2 regions of the Oceanobacillus sp. FSL K6-2867 genome follow, and region 2 is predicted to be linked to the other one. Evidence: predicted binding sites of a transcription regulator. Region 2 holds the regulator's gene; the other holds the start of a gene.
The links. The regulator Rex, encoded in region 2, represses fermentation and respiration genes when NADH is low (regulators of the CRP and FNR family bind a similar motif). The targets are predictions, from matches to a motif close to TTGTGAAATATTTCACAA.

Region 1: qoxA (cytochrome aa3 quinol oxidase subunit II) is a predicted target of Rex. The motif match lies at 1,735-1,752, and genes of this name have one in related genera.

Annotation. Positions count from the first base shown of each region.
Region 1 is NZ_CP150144.1:355,315-364,814, forward strand. Features, by position in the region: gene NSQ77_RS01680 (DHA2 family efflux MFS transporter permease subunit) at 1-1,389, opposite strand, end outside; gene qoxA (cytochrome aa3 quinol oxidase subunit II) at 1,856-2,755, shown strand; gene qoxB (cytochrome aa3 quinol oxidase subunit I) at 2,830-4,779, shown strand; gene NSQ77_RS01695 (cytochrome (ubi)quinol oxidase subunit III) at 4,776-5,372, shown strand; gene qoxD (cytochrome aa3 quinol oxidase subunit IV) at 5,374-5,655, shown strand; gene NSQ77_RS01705 (hypothetical protein) at 5,716-5,949, opposite strand; gene NSQ77_RS01710 (DUF4145 domain-containing protein) at 6,107-7,240, opposite strand; gene NSQ77_RS01715 (TetR/AcrR family transcriptional regulator) at 7,379-8,215, opposite strand; gene NSQ77_RS01720 (efflux RND transporter permease subunit) at 8,316-9,500, shown strand, end outside.
Region 2 is NZ_CP150144.1:1,357,477-1,366,976, reverse strand. Features, by position in the region: gene NSQ77_RS06650 (ABC-F family ATP-binding cassette domain-containing protein) at 1-1,736, opposite strand, end outside; gene NSQ77_RS06645 (redox-sensing transcriptional repressor Rex) at 1,886-2,524, shown strand; gene NSQ77_RS06640 (hypothetical protein) at 2,821-3,840, shown strand; gene NSQ77_RS06635 (YdiK family protein) at 3,888-4,082, opposite strand; gene NSQ77_RS06630 (type II CAAX endopeptidase family protein) at 4,086-4,805, opposite strand; gene groES (co-chaperone GroES) at 5,075-5,359, shown strand; gene groL (chaperonin GroEL) at 5,431-7,062, shown strand; gene NSQ77_RS06615 (poly-gamma-glutamate hydrolase family protein) at 7,859-8,566, shown strand; gene NSQ77_RS06610 (RidA family protein) at 9,150-9,500, shown strand, end outside.

The sequences.
Region 1 (9,500 bases), 1.0 Mb from region 2:
AAAAGTAGAAATGAAAAATGCATCATTAATTCCACCCAGCATTGCTTCTAAAGCAATTTGCTGTTGTGTTTCTGCTGTTATACTACCTGTTACCGCCTCGGTTAAACGGTTTGCATATACACTCTCGCGAATTGACATAATCGTTATTAATAACGCCGTACCAATTGCTCCAGATACCTGATTCAACGTATTATTCATTGCAGTTCCATGTGGGTAATATTCTGCAGGCAGCTGATTTAGACCATTGGTTGAAACTGGCATCATAACCATAGATAGACCTAGCATACGCATTGCATGCAGCAGCATAAGTGTGAAGTATCCCGTCTCAACCGTTAAGTTACTAAAGCAATATGTTGTGATCGTCATAATTGATAAGCCGGTAAGTGCCAACACCCGTCCGCCATACCGATCAAACAATCGCCCCGTGACTGGCGACATAAATGCATTCAGGAGCGCGCCCGGTAATAGCATTAACCCCGTTTCCATCGGTGAAATACCGCGAATTGTTTGTGCATAAATCGGAAGCAATAAAAATCCGGAAAACATCGCAATGTTCACAACCATTGAAATGACAGATGCTAAAGAGAACATTGGATACTTAAACACATCGAAATTCAGCATTGGCTTTTCAAGCTTTGATTGTCGAAGTATAAACCAGATAAGTGCGATAACCCCAAACGTAATTGTTCCATACACCTGCAAACTATCCCATCCCTTTGATCCTGCAGAGCTAAAACCGTAAAGCAGACCGCCGAACCCTATACTGGACAAGATTAAAGAAAGCAAATCCAGAGTAATAGCCACTTTTTCTTTTTTACCCTTCAATAGGAAAAAGCCGAGTAAAAACACGACAGCTGCAATTGGTGTTACAAAATGGAATAGCATTCTCCAATCATAGTGCTCAACAATCCATCCGGAAAGTGTTGGTCCAATTGCTGGAGCAAACATTAAAATTAAGCCGAAAACCCCCATCGCTGTTCCACGCTTCGAGATTGGAAAACTTATTAACATAACATTCATTAACAACGGCATCATAATTGCCGACCCTGATGCCTGCACCATTCGTGCAGCTAACAAGATGGGAAATGAATGTGCAATACCCGCAATAAAAGTACCGCATAAAAACAAGCCGATCGCGACTAAGAACAAGCGACGCACAGAGTATTTTTGAATCAAAAATGCTGTCGTCGGAATTAATACACCATTAATTAGCATATACCCAGTTGTTAACCATTGAACGACAGAAGTACTTACATCAAGGTCTATCATTATGGATGGCAATGCAACATTTAACAGTGTATTATTCAAAAATGAAATAAATGCACCAACCATAAGTATCGCTAAAATTCCATATTTCGGCCGGACATTCTGATTAATTGATGATTCCATAAACCTTTCTCCCTTACATTAAACTAAACATTGATCACCCGAATTTTTCTAATGACATAAATCATATCATATACCTTTAGTTCACATATTACAAATAATTTTTTTATTGTCTTTATCAAGTTTATGAGTCTTTTCATAATTCATTCGATTTTTAATAGACTATGAGTCTAGCATAAAAATACTGTAAAATTTGAAAAGCCTTTTCATCATTAAATATAAGAATTTTTCTCACTTGCATAAAACAAAAATAAAAAGCACATTTTTGTGTTAAAAGCAACTATTTTTTGTGCCTTTGTATCCAGAAGTTACCTTTCTCCACTAAATCTACAAATCTTCATGAACATTTTGTGAAGCATTTCTCATACTCTTGTATTTTAAGCAATTGCGTACTATTATATAGGACGATATTTGTGTTTACCTTTATATTGCGCAAAAAAACAGATTATTAACAGAAAGGGGTATATACATGAAACTTAAATGGACCTTACTAACATTCATTTTCACTATAGCCACAGTGTTAACAGGTTGTGAGCCTTTATTAGTTTTAGATCCAAAGGGACCACAAGCTGAAACTACCGCTGATGTTATATGGATATCCATCTTTACAATGTCGTTCATTGTTATTGCCGTACTCGTATTACTTATCGTTATCCTTGTAAAATACCGCGCATCAAAACAGGATGATGATTATGAACCACCGCATATTGAGGGGAATCCGATTGTCGAAGGAATTATTGTTGGTATACCAATTTTAATTGTCATCTTCCTATCCATTGTCTCTGTTGTATCAACCTACCAAGTTGAAACAGTGCCAGAAGGATATGAAGATCAAGAGCCGTTGGTAATATACGCTTCTTCATCAAACTGGAAATGGCATTTCAGCTATCCAGAAGAAGATATTGAAACAGTCAATTATGTATTTATCCCAACAGACCGTTCCGTCCAGTTCAAGCTATACTCACACGGTCCAATTACAAGCTTTTGGATACCGCAGTTAGCCGGACAAAAATACGCGATGGCTGACATGGTAACAACGATTAACTTAGCGGCTGAATCATCTGGAGAATTCATGGGCAGAAATGCTAACTTCAGTGGTGAAGGTTTTGCTGAAAATACGTTTAACGTTAAAGCAATGCCACAAGATGAATTCGATACTTGGGTAGAAGATATTCAGGCTACCGCTGATCCATTAACAGAAGATGTATTCAATGAATTGTTAGAACCTGGGCATCTAGGTCAGCTTTCTTTCACAGGAACACATCTTGAATTTGCACCAGCACCTGAAGGTGAACATGGTGGACATAATCATGGGTCATCTGATGATGAGCATGATCAACATGATGAATCAGAGCATGATCATCATTAACTTGAAAGACTACGAATAGAACAGCTAGATTAATAATCTAAATGTATTTGAACTTCTCGAAAGGAGTAACAAACATGGAATTTTTTGAAAGATTCGCTATCCCCCATCCAGATCCAATGATTTATGCATCCATGGTAGCAATTGTTCTTGTTTCCATCGCAATCTTTGCCGGATTAACTTACTTTAAAAAATGGGGCTATTTATGGAACGAATGGTTAACAACGACTGACCATAAACGAATCGGTATAATGTATTTAATTTCCGCTTTACTAATGCTATTCCGTGGTGGCGCAGATGCTATCATGATGCGTATACAGCTTTCCAGTCCTGAAATGGAATTCTTAAACGCTCAACATTATAATGAGGTTTTTACAACACACGGAGTTGTAATGATCTTCTTTATGGCGATGCCGTTCGTTATCGGATTAATGAACTACATCGTACCACTGCAAATCGGTGCTCGTGACGTTGCATTTCCGAGACTAAACGCACTTAGCTTCTGGTTATTCTTTGCAGGAGCAATGCTATTTAATATTTCATTTGTTATTGGTGGCTCCCCTGACGCAGGATGGACCAACTACTTCCCACTGGCGGGTAATGAGTTCAGTCAATCTGTTGGCGTAAACTATTACATGTGGGCACTGCAGATTTCTGGTCTTGGAACATTGATGACAGGTATTAACTTTATCGTAACGATTTTCAAAATGAGAGCTCCTGGCATGAAATTAATGAAAATGCCACTATTTACATGGTCAGCCCTCATCACAAACGTAATTATTGTGTTTGCTTTCCCAGTTTTAACAGTAGCACTTTTAATGGGAACGCTAGACCGTCAATTTGGAACTTCATTCTTTGCGACAGGCAATGGCGGAATGGATATGTACTGGGCAAACCTGTTCTGGGTTTGGGGACATCCAGAGGTTTACATTTTGATCCTTCCAGCATTCGGTATTTACAGTGAGATTATTTCGACCTTCTCACAACGGAACTTATATGGATATAAATCAATGGTTGCATCCATGGTGTTAATTTCCCTGCTCTCATTCTTTGTATGGGTACACCATTTCTTTACAATGGGACAGGGCGCATTAACAAATAGTATCTTCTCGATTACAACGATGGCAATTGCCATACCAACCGGGATTAAGATATTTAACTGGCTCCTGACGATGTGGAAAGGTAAAATAAGGTTTACCGTCCCAATGCTTTATTCAGTAGCCTTCATTCCACTTTTCACAGTTGGGGGCGTAACTGGTGTAATGCTTGCAATGGCTAGTGCTGACTATCAATATCACAACACAATGTTCTTAGTTGCACACTTCCACAATACAATTATTCCTGGTGTTGTTTACGCAATGCTAGCTGGATTAACGTATTGGTGGCCAAAAATGTTCGGTTTTATCCTGAACGAACGAATCGGGAAATGGGCTTTCTGGTTTAACGTTGTCGGCTTTGTGTTAGCATTCTTCCCAATGTACATCACTGGTTTAGACGGGCAAGCTCGTCGTATGTACACTTACTCGGAAGCTACAGGTTTTGGTCCGTTGAACATGGTTTCATTTGTTGGAGCAGGTTTAATGGCAATTGCATTCATCCTGATCGCTTACAATATTTTCTATAGTATTAAAAACTCACCTAGAAATGTTGGAGATGATCCATGGAATGGTCGTTCATTAGAATGGGCGACACATAACCCAGTACCTGAGTACAACTTTGCAATTACACCTGAAGTAAACTCAAGCCAAGCATTCTGGGATCATAAGAAAAAGACCCATACTTTATTTAAAGAAAAAATTAGTAAAATCCACATGCCTAATAATAGTGGTATACCAATTATAATGGCTGGTATCCTCTTTGTATTTGGATTCTCGTTTGTGTTTAGTATTTGGCCAGCCGTTATTATCGCAGCCATTGCATTCTTCGGATGCATGATGTATAGCTCATTTGAAAATGATCAAGGGCGTTATATTTCTGAAGAAGAAGTTAAAGAAACAGAAGAGAAATTTGGAGGTGCTAAGAAATGAAGATAGATCACTCGCAACCTCTTGAATACGGAACACACAAAAATGAAATGAATATCTTAGGCTTCTGGGTTTTCCTAGGCGCTGAAATCATGCTTTTTGCAACACTATTTACCTCGTTTTTCATTTATGAAAACAGATTTGGAAATGGACCTAGTGGTGCAGAAATCTTTGAAATAACACCTGTTTTAATTGAAACGGTTGTACTATTAACAAGTAGTTTTACAATCGGTCTTGCAATTAACGCTATGCGTTTAAATCGCCCAAAAGCAATGTTAGGCTTCTTAGCTGTAACCTTACTTCTTGGCGCAACATTCCTTAGCGTTGAGATTTATGAATTTGTTCACTATTACCATGTAGGAGCAACACTGCAAACTAGTGGCTTTACCGGCATTCTATTAACAACACTTGGAACACACGGTGCCCACGTAACCTTTGGTTTGTTCTGGGGAATTGCTATTCTCTTGCAAATTAAAAAGCGTGGCCTGACATTAGAAACGACCAATAAATCTTTTATTTTCTCTCTATATTGGCACTTTCTTGATGTTATGTGGATTTTCATTTTCAGCTTCATCTACTTGAAAGGAATGATGTAACATGAAGGAACTATTTCCAATAAAACAAGTCAATGGCTTTGTTTTCTCATTGCTGCTAACTGTTGTTGCACTTAGTGTTTACTTCATGGATATGTCATTTAAAGCAGGTATGACTATTCTGCTCGTAACTGCTTTTATTCAAGCAACGGTGCAATTCGTCATGTTTATGCATGCCGGCGAGAGCGATGATAAACGAACAATCTTCACTACCCTATACTACAGTGCCTTGATTGCATTAGTGACCATATTTGGTTCATTACTGGCAATGGTATGGGATATGTAAATACCAAAAAAGCGAGCGTCACAGGACGCTCGCTTTTTTTATTATTAAATTTAATTCATTTTATAAAAGGGTTCTCTTCCCCTCACCATGCTTGTTGACCATTTCCTCTGTCGCAACAAGAAATGTACCCATTATCCAAATAAACGCTGCACTCATAATTGTACCCACACCAATACCAACCAGCCCTTGGTAATCGCTTACATATACCCCATAAGAAAAAATGCCAATTCCAAGGAAAACCAACGTACCACAAATATATTTTATTAGATTCAAAATTGCCGCATGTGTTTTCATTTGAAACGACCTCCCTTACTTACTATTATTTACCACGTTCACACTTTTGTCAAACATTTATTTCTAATTTGTGAACTCTAACTTTCAAACTTGACAAATAATGAAAGCATTAATAACCAGGGGTGTTCCTCCCGGTTATTAATGCTGCTCCATCGCTTCAATTTATATGAATGGAAGTGCTGCTTGCTTGTATTTGCTTCATTTGTTCAAATAAACTTTTAATTGTTCCAATTCCCGCATTGTCATACTTAGCTAAAATAACTAATTCTTTCGGCAGCTGCCCAACTCTTTCTATTTGATCTGCACGCAGCTGCTTCAGTAAGCTTGGGAAGCCAGAAAAGATATCCTCATCAAGAGATACTTTTGCCAATTCTTCTGTTACAATAAGGTACTCTGCTTTAAAAAAGAAAAATAATTCTCCAGGACGTTCAAGCGTAATTTTTCTTCGCTGCTTCTCTTCTTCTATAAACATTTTCAATTCATCAAAAAGTATTTCTTCATTTTTAGCGCTATAGCGCTTTACATGTGCCGATAATCCTTCTAAGTTATTTGGGAGCTCACTCATAATCCGCGCCTGCTGCTCAGCTCCCAGCCGGATTAAGTACATCTCTGAACGGTCAAAACGCTGTGGCAAAAGGAATGCATCTCGCAAAAAGTGCGGAATTTCCAGCTCTCTATTTTTATATATAAGCTTTCGAATCTCAGTAAATCCTGGTGGTAATGGGTTAGAAGTTTTTTCTGCAGCTGATTTCCTTTTATCATCAGTTTCAAATTTTTTATCATGCTTCCCTACCGAAGCATTTAACAATTCCTCCAATGCACCTAAACGAAATTCTATTTCTGAAATATCATAGTGTTCTTTTCCCAGAGTTGCTGGATCCTGGTATTCTGGAAATACAAATTCAATCGGACCATATGTCTCCACATACCATCTTACAATCTCATAAACAGCTTCCCATGATTCCAGCGCCTCCGAATAACGGAATTTCCGTGTATCATGTGCAGCCTGATTGCCTAACATTCGCACAGAATGTAAAGCATCCCGAACCTCTCTGGTTATGTATCCATTATCATTTAGCGTATCAATTCTCTCGATCAGTGTTAGGCTCATTCTAGAAGGCAGCCCTTCCACTTTCATTACGAGCTGCAAGATTGTTTCTACAAAAACCCTTGCATGTGTGAGCATTGTCCGCGGGCTGGCAAATATACTATTTTCAAGTTCTCTAGCAACAAATGCCAGCTCTTTATTCATCTGTTCCAAAAAATGATAGTAATAATTGTTCATCTCCATTTTGCGTAATCTCCTAGCTGTAAAAACTCAAGTCAAATTATAATTTTACCACAGAACGAGGGCTGACTGTTTTTATTTCTTTGTATCCATAGAAAAAACTACTTATCACATACCAATAAGTAGTTTCTCAAACTGCCATTATTCAAAGCTGAAGTGGTGTCTCAGTTTAAAATAGATAGCTTGACATTCTGCATGATGACGGATATTTTCCAGCAGTCCACTTATTAATGCCCTGCTTAAGCTTGGTTTTCGTAGCTCTTTCTTCAATAAAGTCAGTGATTCTCTTTCAATTTCCCCTTCAACTTCCTCTAACGCACGGTCCATCAGCATCAACATTTCTTCTGTCGTTATTTCTTCATTTAATGGTTTTTTCATTAATTGAACGAAATCTTTAGTCAAAAAAGGAATTGTTGTATAAGCAGCTAATAAATTCGTCTTTTCAACAAGTGATTTGCAAAGTGTATCTAAATCAACTTGTAAATTAAGGAAGAAAAAAAGTTCTGAATAAGTTTTCATGAAACCTTGAATACAATATACGAGATCATACTTCATTCGTTCTACTTCATATCCGTATATTTTCTCAACCATATATAGAATGGATTCCTCAATTAACTGGCTATAATAACGCATTTTTATTATCAATTCATCATTTAATGAATGTGCCTGTTCTTGAATGAAAATTTTCGCGAATTCAGAGTGCTCATAATACGAGTCAAAACATAGGTGGTAAAATTCATATAATAATCTATCCTTATCATCTTCACTTCTGACCAAGTAGTCAATGCTTGATACATATTTCATCATAAAGTGGTCAATTATAGCTAGAATCAGTGCATCTTTTGACTTAAACGATAAATAAAAAGCTCCTTTTGAAATTCCGCAATGATCGGTTATTTGCTGAATCGAAGTTGCATTAAAACCTTGTTTTGCAAAAAGCTCCAGTGCCTTATCCATAATTAGTTGTTTTTTTGCCACATTTTCCACTTCCTTTCCCGCTTCTGACATTGACAATTGACCAAGTAGTCATTATTATAAATAACGTAGTATCATAAGTCAAATAAGGGCAGGTGTAAAGGTGAAAGGTATTGTAAATTTTGTCCTGAAAAATAAACTGGCAGTATGGCTGCTGACTATTATTATTACTGCATCAGGTATTTATTCAGGGACGCGAATGAAAACGGAGATGATTCCGGATATTAATATTCCATACCTCATGGTGATGGATGTATTTCCAGGTGCAACTCCAGAACAGGTTATGGATGAAGTTTCCATACCAATTGAAAAAGCAATTAACGGGCTTGAAGACATTAAGGCCGTTTATTCCAATTCATCATCTAATATCGCAAATATTCAAGTCGAATATGATTACGGTATTGATATGGATGAGAAAAAACGTGAACTGCAATCAGCACTGGATAATGTCAAATTGCCAGATGATGCACAGGAACCAATTATCTCATCAATCAGCATGAACATGATGCCGGTTGTAGCATTAAGTGTCAGTAGTTCTTCAGAAGATATTGTAGAACTGACATCAACCGTTAACGATATTTTACTACCCAAAATCGAAAAACTTGATGGTGTTGCATCTGCGACCATCACAGGGCAACACATTGAAGAGGTTGAACTGACATATGATCAGGAATTGATGGCAGAGCTTGATATCACTGAAGATACGGTTGAGGAAATGATACAAGCTAGTGATATGGCCGTTTCTTTAGGACTTTATGAATTTGAAGAAGGTGAGCAGGCTGTAGCAGTAGATGGAAAGTTCATGACAGAAGATGAGCTTAAAGGTATGCTTATCCCTGTGACACCAACAGAAGCAAATCCTGCTCCATTTGTAGAACTAGGAGACATTGCAACAATCGAGACTGTTGGTAAAGTAGAGTCTGTATCCCGTACAAATGGCGAGAATGCAATAGCAATCCAAATTGTCAAAGGACAACAGGATAATACGGTCGACGTAGTAAATGAAGTAAAGGACTTAGTTGAAGAAGAAGTAAAAGCTAATGAAGGATTAATTATTGATGTATCTCTTGACCAAGGTCAGCCAATTCAGGATTCCGTCAATACGATGATTGAAAAAGCGTTGTTCGGCGGTTTAATTGCTGTTCTGATTATATTACTTTTCTTACGTGACTTTAAATCAACGATTATTTCCATTATTTCGATTCCAGTATCCATCTTTATGGCATTGCTTCTGTTAAACTGGATGGATATTACTTTAAATATTATGACGCTAGGTGCGGTTACCGTG
Region 2 (9,500 bases):
CTACGCTGGATTTTCCGTTTTTCACTTTGTAATTGCTTGCCTTCTTTATAGCTGAGCTTCTTTGTCTCTGATGTGACAGTTGCCTTCTTTTCCTGTTGCAGTCTTTCAATTTCTGCTTCTTCTTCTTTCTTTTCCAAATAATAATCATAGTCACCAAGATATATCGTAATCCCATCGCGCTGCATTTCAGCAACCTGATCAGCTATTTTATTAATAAAATAGCGGTCATGTGACACGAAAAGTATCGTTCCAGGAAAATCAATTAATGCTGCTTCCAGCACTTCTTTACTATCAATATCCAAATGGTTTGTAGGCTCATCCATAATAAGGAAATTTGCTTGCTGCATTTTAAGCTTAGCAAGGGCAAGTCTTGCTTTCTCACCACCACTTAATGTGTGAACCGGTTTCAGTACATCATCACCGGAAAAAAGGAAGTTTCCCAAGACCGTGCGGATATCTTTTTCATTTATGGCAGGATAATCATCCCATAATTCCTGGAGAATTGTTTTAGTGGAATTAAGATCAGCCTGCTCCTGGTCATAGTAGCCAATTTGCACATTCGTACCAAGCTGGATGTTTCCTTTTTCAGTTTGCAGTCTACCTAAGATGGCCTTAAGTAATGTAGTTTTCCCTACACCATTCGGACCAACAAGTGCGATACGGTCACCGCGATTTATATCCAGTCGTATGTTGGAAAAAATAGGGTTCACTTCTTTTTCATAACGTAAGCTAAGCTCTTCAACTTTTAATACATCATTTCCACTTCTACGATTAATTTGAAAGGAGAAGGAAGCGGATGACTCATCACCTAGTGGCCGATCAAGGCGCTCTATTTTTTCAAGCTGCTTCCGCCTGCTTTGTGCTCGTTTTGTAGTCGAAGCACGTACAATATTCCGCTGGATAAAGTCTTCCATTTTTTTAATTTCAGTTTGCTGCTTTTCAAATTCCTTTAATTCCTGTTCATAATTCAGCGCTTTTTGCTCCAAGTACTTGCTGTATGTCCCATGGTATTTTCGCGTTTTATGTCGTGATATTTCATACACGATGGAAACTGTTTTATCAAGAAAGTACCGATCGTGTGAAACGATGACAATGGCGCCAGGATAATTAACGAGATAGTTTTCCAACCATGACAATGTATCAATATCCAGATGGTTGGTCGGCTCATCGAGAATAAGCAGCTGTGGTTTTTGAAGCAGTAATTTTCCTAGGGCAAGACGTGTTTTTTGTCCACCACTAAGTTCTGCAATTGGTGTACCATAATCAAAGGACTCAAAATTTAACCCACTAAGTACAGCCCTAATGTCTGATTCATACGTATAGCCTCCATTAGTCTGATATGCCAGCTGAAGCTTGTCGTATTCTTTAAGTACTTTGTCATATTCTTCCCCAGTTAATTCGTTGGCTTTCTCCATTTCCTTTTCCAAGGTTCGAAGCTGTTTTTCCAAAGATTTTAAATGGGAGAACACATCCAGCATCTCATCCCAAATGGTTTTTCCTGACTCTAACGTCATATGCTGAGATAAATAACCGAATGTAAGATCCTTCGGTTGGAAAAATTCCCCTTCATCATACGATAATTCTTGTGCCATAATTTTAAGTAATGTTGACTTACCTGCACCATTTCTGCCAACAATAGCAATACGATCTTTATCTTTAATTTCTATTTTAATATTTGATAAAATCTCTTCCGCACCGAAGGATTTTGAAATTCCGTTTAATTGCATTAATATCATTTTTTCACCCCACCATTTACAGTGTATATGATAGTTATTTGACGAAGCAACTGAATTGTGAAAAATATCACGACTTATTTGACGTTTTCTGTTAAAATAGAGGAAAGAACTTATTATATACAACTATTGGATTGAAAAGAGGAAGATTGATGGATCAGAACAAAATTCCACAAGCTACTGCCAAGCGGCTGCCTTTATATTATCGTTTTCTTAACAACTTAAATCAGCAGGGGAAGAAGCGAGTATCCTCAAAGGAGCTGAGTGATGCAGTAAAAGTGGATTCTGCAACAATTCGAAGAGACTTTTCTTACTTTGGCGCATTGGGAAAAAAGGGATACGGCTATAATGTAGAGTATTTATTAGGGTTTTTCCGAAGTACCCTGGACCAGCATGAGGTTACAGAGGTTGCTTTAATTGGTGTGGGAAACTTAGGTACAGCCTTCCTCCATTATAACTTTATGAAGAACAATAATATCCGGATTACCACAGCATTTGATGCAGATATAGATAAGGTTGGCACGGATATTGGAGGGGTTCCTGTTTATCATATTAATGATTTAGAGGAAAAGTTAGATGATATTAAAGTCGTTATCTTAACCGTTCCAGCAATTGAAGCACAGGTGATAACCGATAAGCTGGTGGAAAAGGGGATTTCAGGGATTCTTAACTTTACCCCTGCCAGGATTACCGTACCGAAGCATATTCGGGTGCACCATATTGATCTTGCAGTTGAATTACAGGCCCTGGTTTATTTCCTTAAGCATTACTCGTTAGATAACCCAGAATAAATTATTCATTGTGAAATTCTATTTTATTACAAGGCTATTGAATTTAGGTCAAAAGCCTTGTTTTTTTATGGCAAGATTTGGATGTGCTTATATCTGTTAAATACAATAAACTATGTGCATCAGGTCCATAAAAATGCTGTTTTATACAGCGGTTGGAAACAAGCTGATAAATAATTACTAGATAAATCGAACTATTATTTTTCTGAAAATTATTGGTCCTTAAGACATCTATCTATTTACTGATTATTGCGTTAATCTGTATTGGGAATATACGAAGATAGAGGAGGAATTTATTCGTGGGTATGAAAAAGGTTTTAGGTATTATGTTTGTATTATTTATTAGTTTATTTATTGCTGCATGTTCGAACGACAGTGATAATGCGAATCAAAAGACCGACGATGCTGAAGCAAGTAAAGAAGTGAATGATGCAGAGGAAAATGAGAAAGATGAGGCTGAAGCATCAGAAGAAGAAAAAGCTGTTCCAGAGGATGAAGAATTATTTGCAGTTCTTGAAGCAAACCTGGAAGCATTAACAGAAAATGATCTGGAAGCATATATGGACACCGTACATAGTGAATCTCCGTTATATGACACAACACGTACGACAATTGAGCAATTATCGGTATATACTTTAGATATGGAATTATTTGATTTAGTGGTGGAGGAAAAGTCAGAAGAGGAAGCAACAATCTCATATAAACAGACTACAATGAAGGTCGATGGTCCTGACTTTGCGAACAATGAGACACATGGGGTTCATGTTTTGCGTCCGGATGATGGCACTTGGAAAATTTATAGTTCAGAAGAACCGAGTGAGATAATTATGCTTGATGAGAATGGGGAAGTTATCGAGGAGACGGCTGATGATATAGCAGCAGAAGGTGTTTACATCGACACAATTACGAGCTTAGAAATTCCGTTTGATGAAGGAAAATGGGAGCTTGAAAACTATGAGGAAGCAGAAGGTGAAGCAACTGCTGAATTTCTTTTAGTTGATGAGGATCAAACGAATTTTACAGAGCTGTTTACGATTCATTATTATCCAGATGGTGATGAGTTGTTAGGTGTTGAAGGTTTTATCGAGATGATGGAAGTGAATTTAACAGAAATGACTACAGGTGAGCTTGAATTTAATTCTGCAGAAGAAGGTTTTTTTGACTTTTCATTAACGGAAGATGATATTCAGCTCGATCAGGAAGAAGTAGCAAGAGTATTTGCTAAAGATAATGATTTATATGTTATCCGCTATACTACGTTTGAAAAAATAATTGAGAATAAGGATGAATGGACAGATAAATTAAAGTCTATTCAATAATAAGAAAGAAGGCTGTTTTAAAAGAGAAACAGCCTTCTTTTTGATTGTTATTTCTTTTTCTTTATCCGAAGGTACTTGCCAAGCAATCGGAGTGCAACCCCAAAGGCAAGTGTTGCTACAGCAGCAAAAATAAGTGTATTGGGATTCCAAATTGTTTCCCCTTTGCTTTGGACTGCAACGTAAATAAAAATGATTGCCATTATGAGATAAATAATCGCTTTAACGATAAGAGAATTAATCATTCGTTAACCTCCAATGAGAATCATTTGCAATTGCTCAACCTGACGCTGCATTTGTTCAAGCTGGCGCTGCATTTCTTCCGGATCCATAGAATATTGCCCAACGACAACTAATGTATTCATTGCAGCGTGAACAATAATCGGAACGAGAATTCGTTTTGTTTTGACGTAAAGAAATGCAAATACAAATCCCATCGATGCGTAAATTAGTATGTGTTCCAACCCTTCATGTATAAATCCAAAGATGAGGGCGGATATCAAGCCAGCGAAGAAGAAATTCATACGCTTATAGAGACTGCCGAAGATAATTTTTCGGAAAATAATTTCCTCCAGTATCGGTGCGATTATAGCTGGGATAATAATAAATAACGGTGCTGCACGGGCTATATTCATAATACCTTGTGTGTTTTCTGATCCTGGTGAAATTCCTAAGACATAAATTTCAATCGCTGTAGCAATCCCTTGAGCGAAGAAAGCCATAAATACACCGAGTATTGACCATAGTACCATCGAACTCATTGGTGCAGCATCCCGTGCATGTCTCATCTGCATGTCAGGCTTCAAGATCCACAATATAATGAGAAGACCAAAAATAAAGCTGAAAATGGACCAATAAACGACAGCTTGTACAGGGATATAGTGATGTTTTGCAAGCAGACTAACGGGAAACGCAGAAAGCTGCATAAGTATATAAGTTAAAATGACATACCAATATCTTCGTGCCAAGTAAAACGACTCCTTTTGCTTGATGTAGTTTTTAGTATATGTATGACAAGGTTCATTTATTGATTATCATAGTTGGTATTTTAACATATTCTCTTGTCTGTTAATATTATAAGCCCTACTTAGAAAAAAATTGTTAGAAGCAAAAAAATAATAGACACATTGCTTGCATTTTTTTATAGGATTAATTATTATGAATATAGAAATTAGCACTCACTGAATGAGAGTGCTAATACATCTAAATACGATATAGAATTGAGGAGGCATTCTACATGATTAAACCACTAGGAGATCGTGTTGTTATCGAACTTGTTGAACAAGAAGAAACAACTGCAAGCGGTATCGTACTACCGGACTCTGCAAAGGAAAAACCACAGGAAGGTCGCGTAGTAGCAGTAGGATCTGGCCGTGTAACTGAAAATGGAGAAAAAGTGGCACTTGAAGTTGCTGAAGGAGACCGCATTATTTTCTCTAAATTTGCTGGTACTGAAGTGAAGTACGAAGGTACAGAATACTTAATTCTTCGTGAAAATGACATTTTAGCTGTAGTAAGCTAACCTTAACACAACACATACATGAACGACGACAAATAAACTTTTGAATGATTATTTTAAGGGAGGAATTTTAAGTGGCTAAAGATATTAAGTTCAATGAAGACGCACGTGGAGCAATGCTGCGCGGTGTAGATACATTAGCAAACGCTGTAAAAGTAACGTTAGGACCAAAAGGACGTAACGTTGTTTTAGATAAAAAATTCGGCTCACCTCTAATTACTAATGATGGGGTAACCATTGCTAAAGAAATCGAATTGGAAGATGCTTTTGAAAACATGGGTGCACAGCTTGTATCTGAAGTTGCATCTAAAACAAATGATGTAGCTGGTGATGGTACGACTACTGCAACTGTTCTTGCACAAGCAATGATTCACGAAGGATTGAAAAACGTTACAGCTGGTGCAAACCCTGTAGGTATTCGCCGTGGTATTGAGAAAGCTGTAGCAAGTGCTGTTGAAGAGTTAAAAGCAATTTCACAACCAGTTGAGAGCAAAGAATCTATCGCACAAATCGCAGCTATCTCTGCATCTGATGATGAAGTTGGTAACTTAATTGCTGAGGCGATGGAACGTGTTGGTAATGACGGTGTTATTACAATTGAAGAATCAAAAGGCTTCAACACAGAGCTAGAGGTTGTTGAAGGTATGCAATTTGACCGTGGATACTCTTCACCATACATGGTTACTGACCAAGATAAAATGGAAGCAGTATTAGAAGATCCATATATTCTTATTACAGATAAGAAAATCGGTAACATCCAAGAAGTATTACCAGTACTTGAGCAAGTAGTTCAACAAGGTAAACCACTATTATTAATCGCTGAAGATGTTGAAGGCGAAGCACTTGCAACATTAGTAGTAAACAAACTTCGTGGAACATTCAACGCTGTAGCTGTTAAAGCTCCAGGATTCGGTGACCGTCGTAAAGCAATGCTTGAAGATATTGCTATCCTGACTGGTGGAGAAGTGATTACAGAAGACCTTGGATTAGACTTGAAGAGCGCTACAATTGAACAACTTGGACGTGCTTCAAAAGTTGTTGTAACAAAAGAAAACACAACAGTTGTTGAGGGTGCTGGTAACCCAGAAGCAATCTCTGGTCGTGTTGCTCAAATCCGTGCACAAGCAGAAGAAACAACTTCTGAATTTGATAAAGAAAAATTACAAGAGCGCCTAGCTAAATTATCTGGTGGTGTAGCAGTAGTTAAAGTTGGTGCTGCAACAGAAACGGAATTAAAAGAGCGCAAACTACGTATTGAAGATGCATTGAACTCAACGCGTGCTGCAGTTGAAGAAGGCTTCGTATCCGGTGGTGGTACTGCCCTAATCAATGTATACAACAAAGTAAGTGAACTAAACCTGGAAGGCGATGAAGCAACTGGTGTGAAAATCGTGCTTCGCGCAATTGAAGAGCCAGTTCGTCAAATTGCTCAAAACGCTGGTTTAGAAGGTTCTATCATCGTAGAACGTTTGAAAAACGAAAAAGTTGGCGTAGGATACAACGCAGCAACGAACGAGTGGGTAAACATGGTTGAAGCTGGAATCGTTGACCCAACAAAAGTAACACGTTCTGCACTACAAAACGCAGCATCTGTAGCGGCTATGCTATTAACAACTGAAGCTGTTGTAGCTGATAAGCCTGAAGAAGGCGGTGCACCTGCAATGCCTGACATGGGCGGCATGGGTGGAATGGGCGGCATGATGTAATAAGCCACCCCTAATTGTTGATTTATCAACGTTTGGGATGCTGTTGCGAACCCCGTCAAACTAAAAGGTAACATAAAGGTAACATTTATTATAAATTTAAGTTTAAAAGGGCGTTTTCGTATAAAGTTCTCACTTTTGCGGAAGCGTCCTTTTTCATTTTTCCCATTTTTATGTGAAGATAGTTCTTCTTTTTAATCCATTCAATATTGATGTTTCGCTACCCATATTATATTTTTGGTCAATGATTTATATCCTAGGTTGCCGTATAAATACTTTGTAACAAGCTTTATTTTAAATCCCTCACTATATTTAGCCAGAAAAATCCCCCGAAAATTAGATTTTTACCCTCTAATTTTTTTTGGGGAGGCACCATGTGAACATTCTTAGTGACGATAGGATTTTTGCAAAGATGAAGTCGTTGTTATAGTAAGCATTCCTCTAATTGGTCAATGACTTGATCTTGAACCTTTGAGGTCGTCGAAAATTTTGGATTTAAAAGATTAATATTACATGAGATATATCTAGTTAAATATCCAAAATTTTACTATCTTTCTACTTGATATCAAGACTTTAAATATTCAGGACTTTACTCCCGGAGCTCCCTGTTGGTATTTCAAGGCCTTTCACAATACCTTTAGTTCATTGAACTTTTGGGAAGCCTCTTCTCCTAGTTACCTATAAATATGTTTTCCTCAACTTACGAAAAACAGCTACTTAAAGGTTTTAACAGTTATTTTTACACAACATATACACAATTAATGTCAAACATCATATTCTACGAAAAAGGATGTTTGACATGAATAAATTTAATAAATATTGCCATGCACTTTTCCTCTCCAGCTCATTCTTATTACCACTCAGCTTTTTAACTACTGTAAGTGCAGCAGGGTATTATGATTCCTATGAAGATTTAAAGGAACATGAAGTACTGAATGAAGATTACGAAATTAACTATAAACAACGTGACAGTGATATTACCGTCATCGCTATCCACGGCGGAGGAATTGAACCAGGGACCTCGGAGGTAGCAAAAGGTCTGGCAAATCAGATGAATATTTCTTATTACCTTTTTACAGGTATAAAGTCAACGAACAACGAGATTTTACATCTAACCTCTAAGCGTTTTGACGAACCGACTGGACGAAGGATAGCGCAAAATTCTGTAAGCGCTTTATCTATTCATGGGTATCAAGGAGAGGAACCTATTATATACCTAGGTGGAAGAAACGAAGAATATAAGGAATTGGTACGCGATTATCTTCAGAACCGAGGATTCCAAGTTGAAGATGCTCCTGACCATATATCAGGAGTGAGTGAAGAAAATATTGTCAATGATAATCAGCTTCGAGCGGGTGTACAGTTAGAACTTACAGCAGAATTACGTAAATCTTTCTTTAAAAACCGCGATTGGTCACGAGAAAATCGACAAAATACAACGGATATATACGATGAGTTGATTGATGGCCTAAAGGAAGCAAGTGATATTTACAAAGAACAGCTTTAAATCTGATCAGTAGCATAAACCCGGTTTAAGCTGGCTGCGGATAAGAAGGGAATATTTGCAATTAATAATGTGAACACCTATGAATTACTTAGTTATTTAGGGGTATTCATTATCTAATAATATTTTAAAAAGGGCGTCATAAACCCTGCCTTTCTGTCAAAAAATGTTAGATGCTTTTCAACGTATCCTCTAAAAGGTTAAACGATCGAAGAAAGAAAGCAAAATGTAGTAGTAAATATAAAGAAAAACTGCTATAATAGCAATCTTAGTAACCACTCGAGGGGTTACTAATTCAAGTCTAGCAGCAAAAAACAGACATTAAAGCCTAACTAGGTTGCAAGTTAAACCAAAACGGACTTGCTCAAAAACGCAGTTTGTGTCTAGTGAGGTCTTTTAAAAAAATGTGCGAAAATTTACATTGGTTGAGTCAAAGCATATGTGCATTTTTGTACTAGTGCAATTCTCACTGTGAATCCGTTTTCGCCTTTGCAATCACGGAACCATGATTTAGACTGTTTTTTCGGTGCAAAACTTGATTAATAAATAGATCTATTAATAAATTTATCAAAAAGGAGAATACATCATGAGCAACTATAACACAGTACTAGCAAGAAATACGGAAAATGCTCCAAACGGTAACGGTCTATATTCACAAACTGTAGCTTTCTCTCATTACAATAATCTTTCAGCTCAATTACCTATCGAACCCCAAACTGGTAAATTGGTAGCTGGTGGTATTAAAGAACAGGCTGAACAGTGCTTTAAAAATATCAAGGCAATTGTTGAAAGCATCGATCATGTTATGAGCGATGTTGTTAGAATCACTGTATTCGTTAAGGATATCAAAGATGTTGACGCTGTAGACGAAGTTTATAAAACATTCTTCCCAACCTATGTTCCTTCGCGGACAACAGTTGCAGTTGCAGCTTTGCCT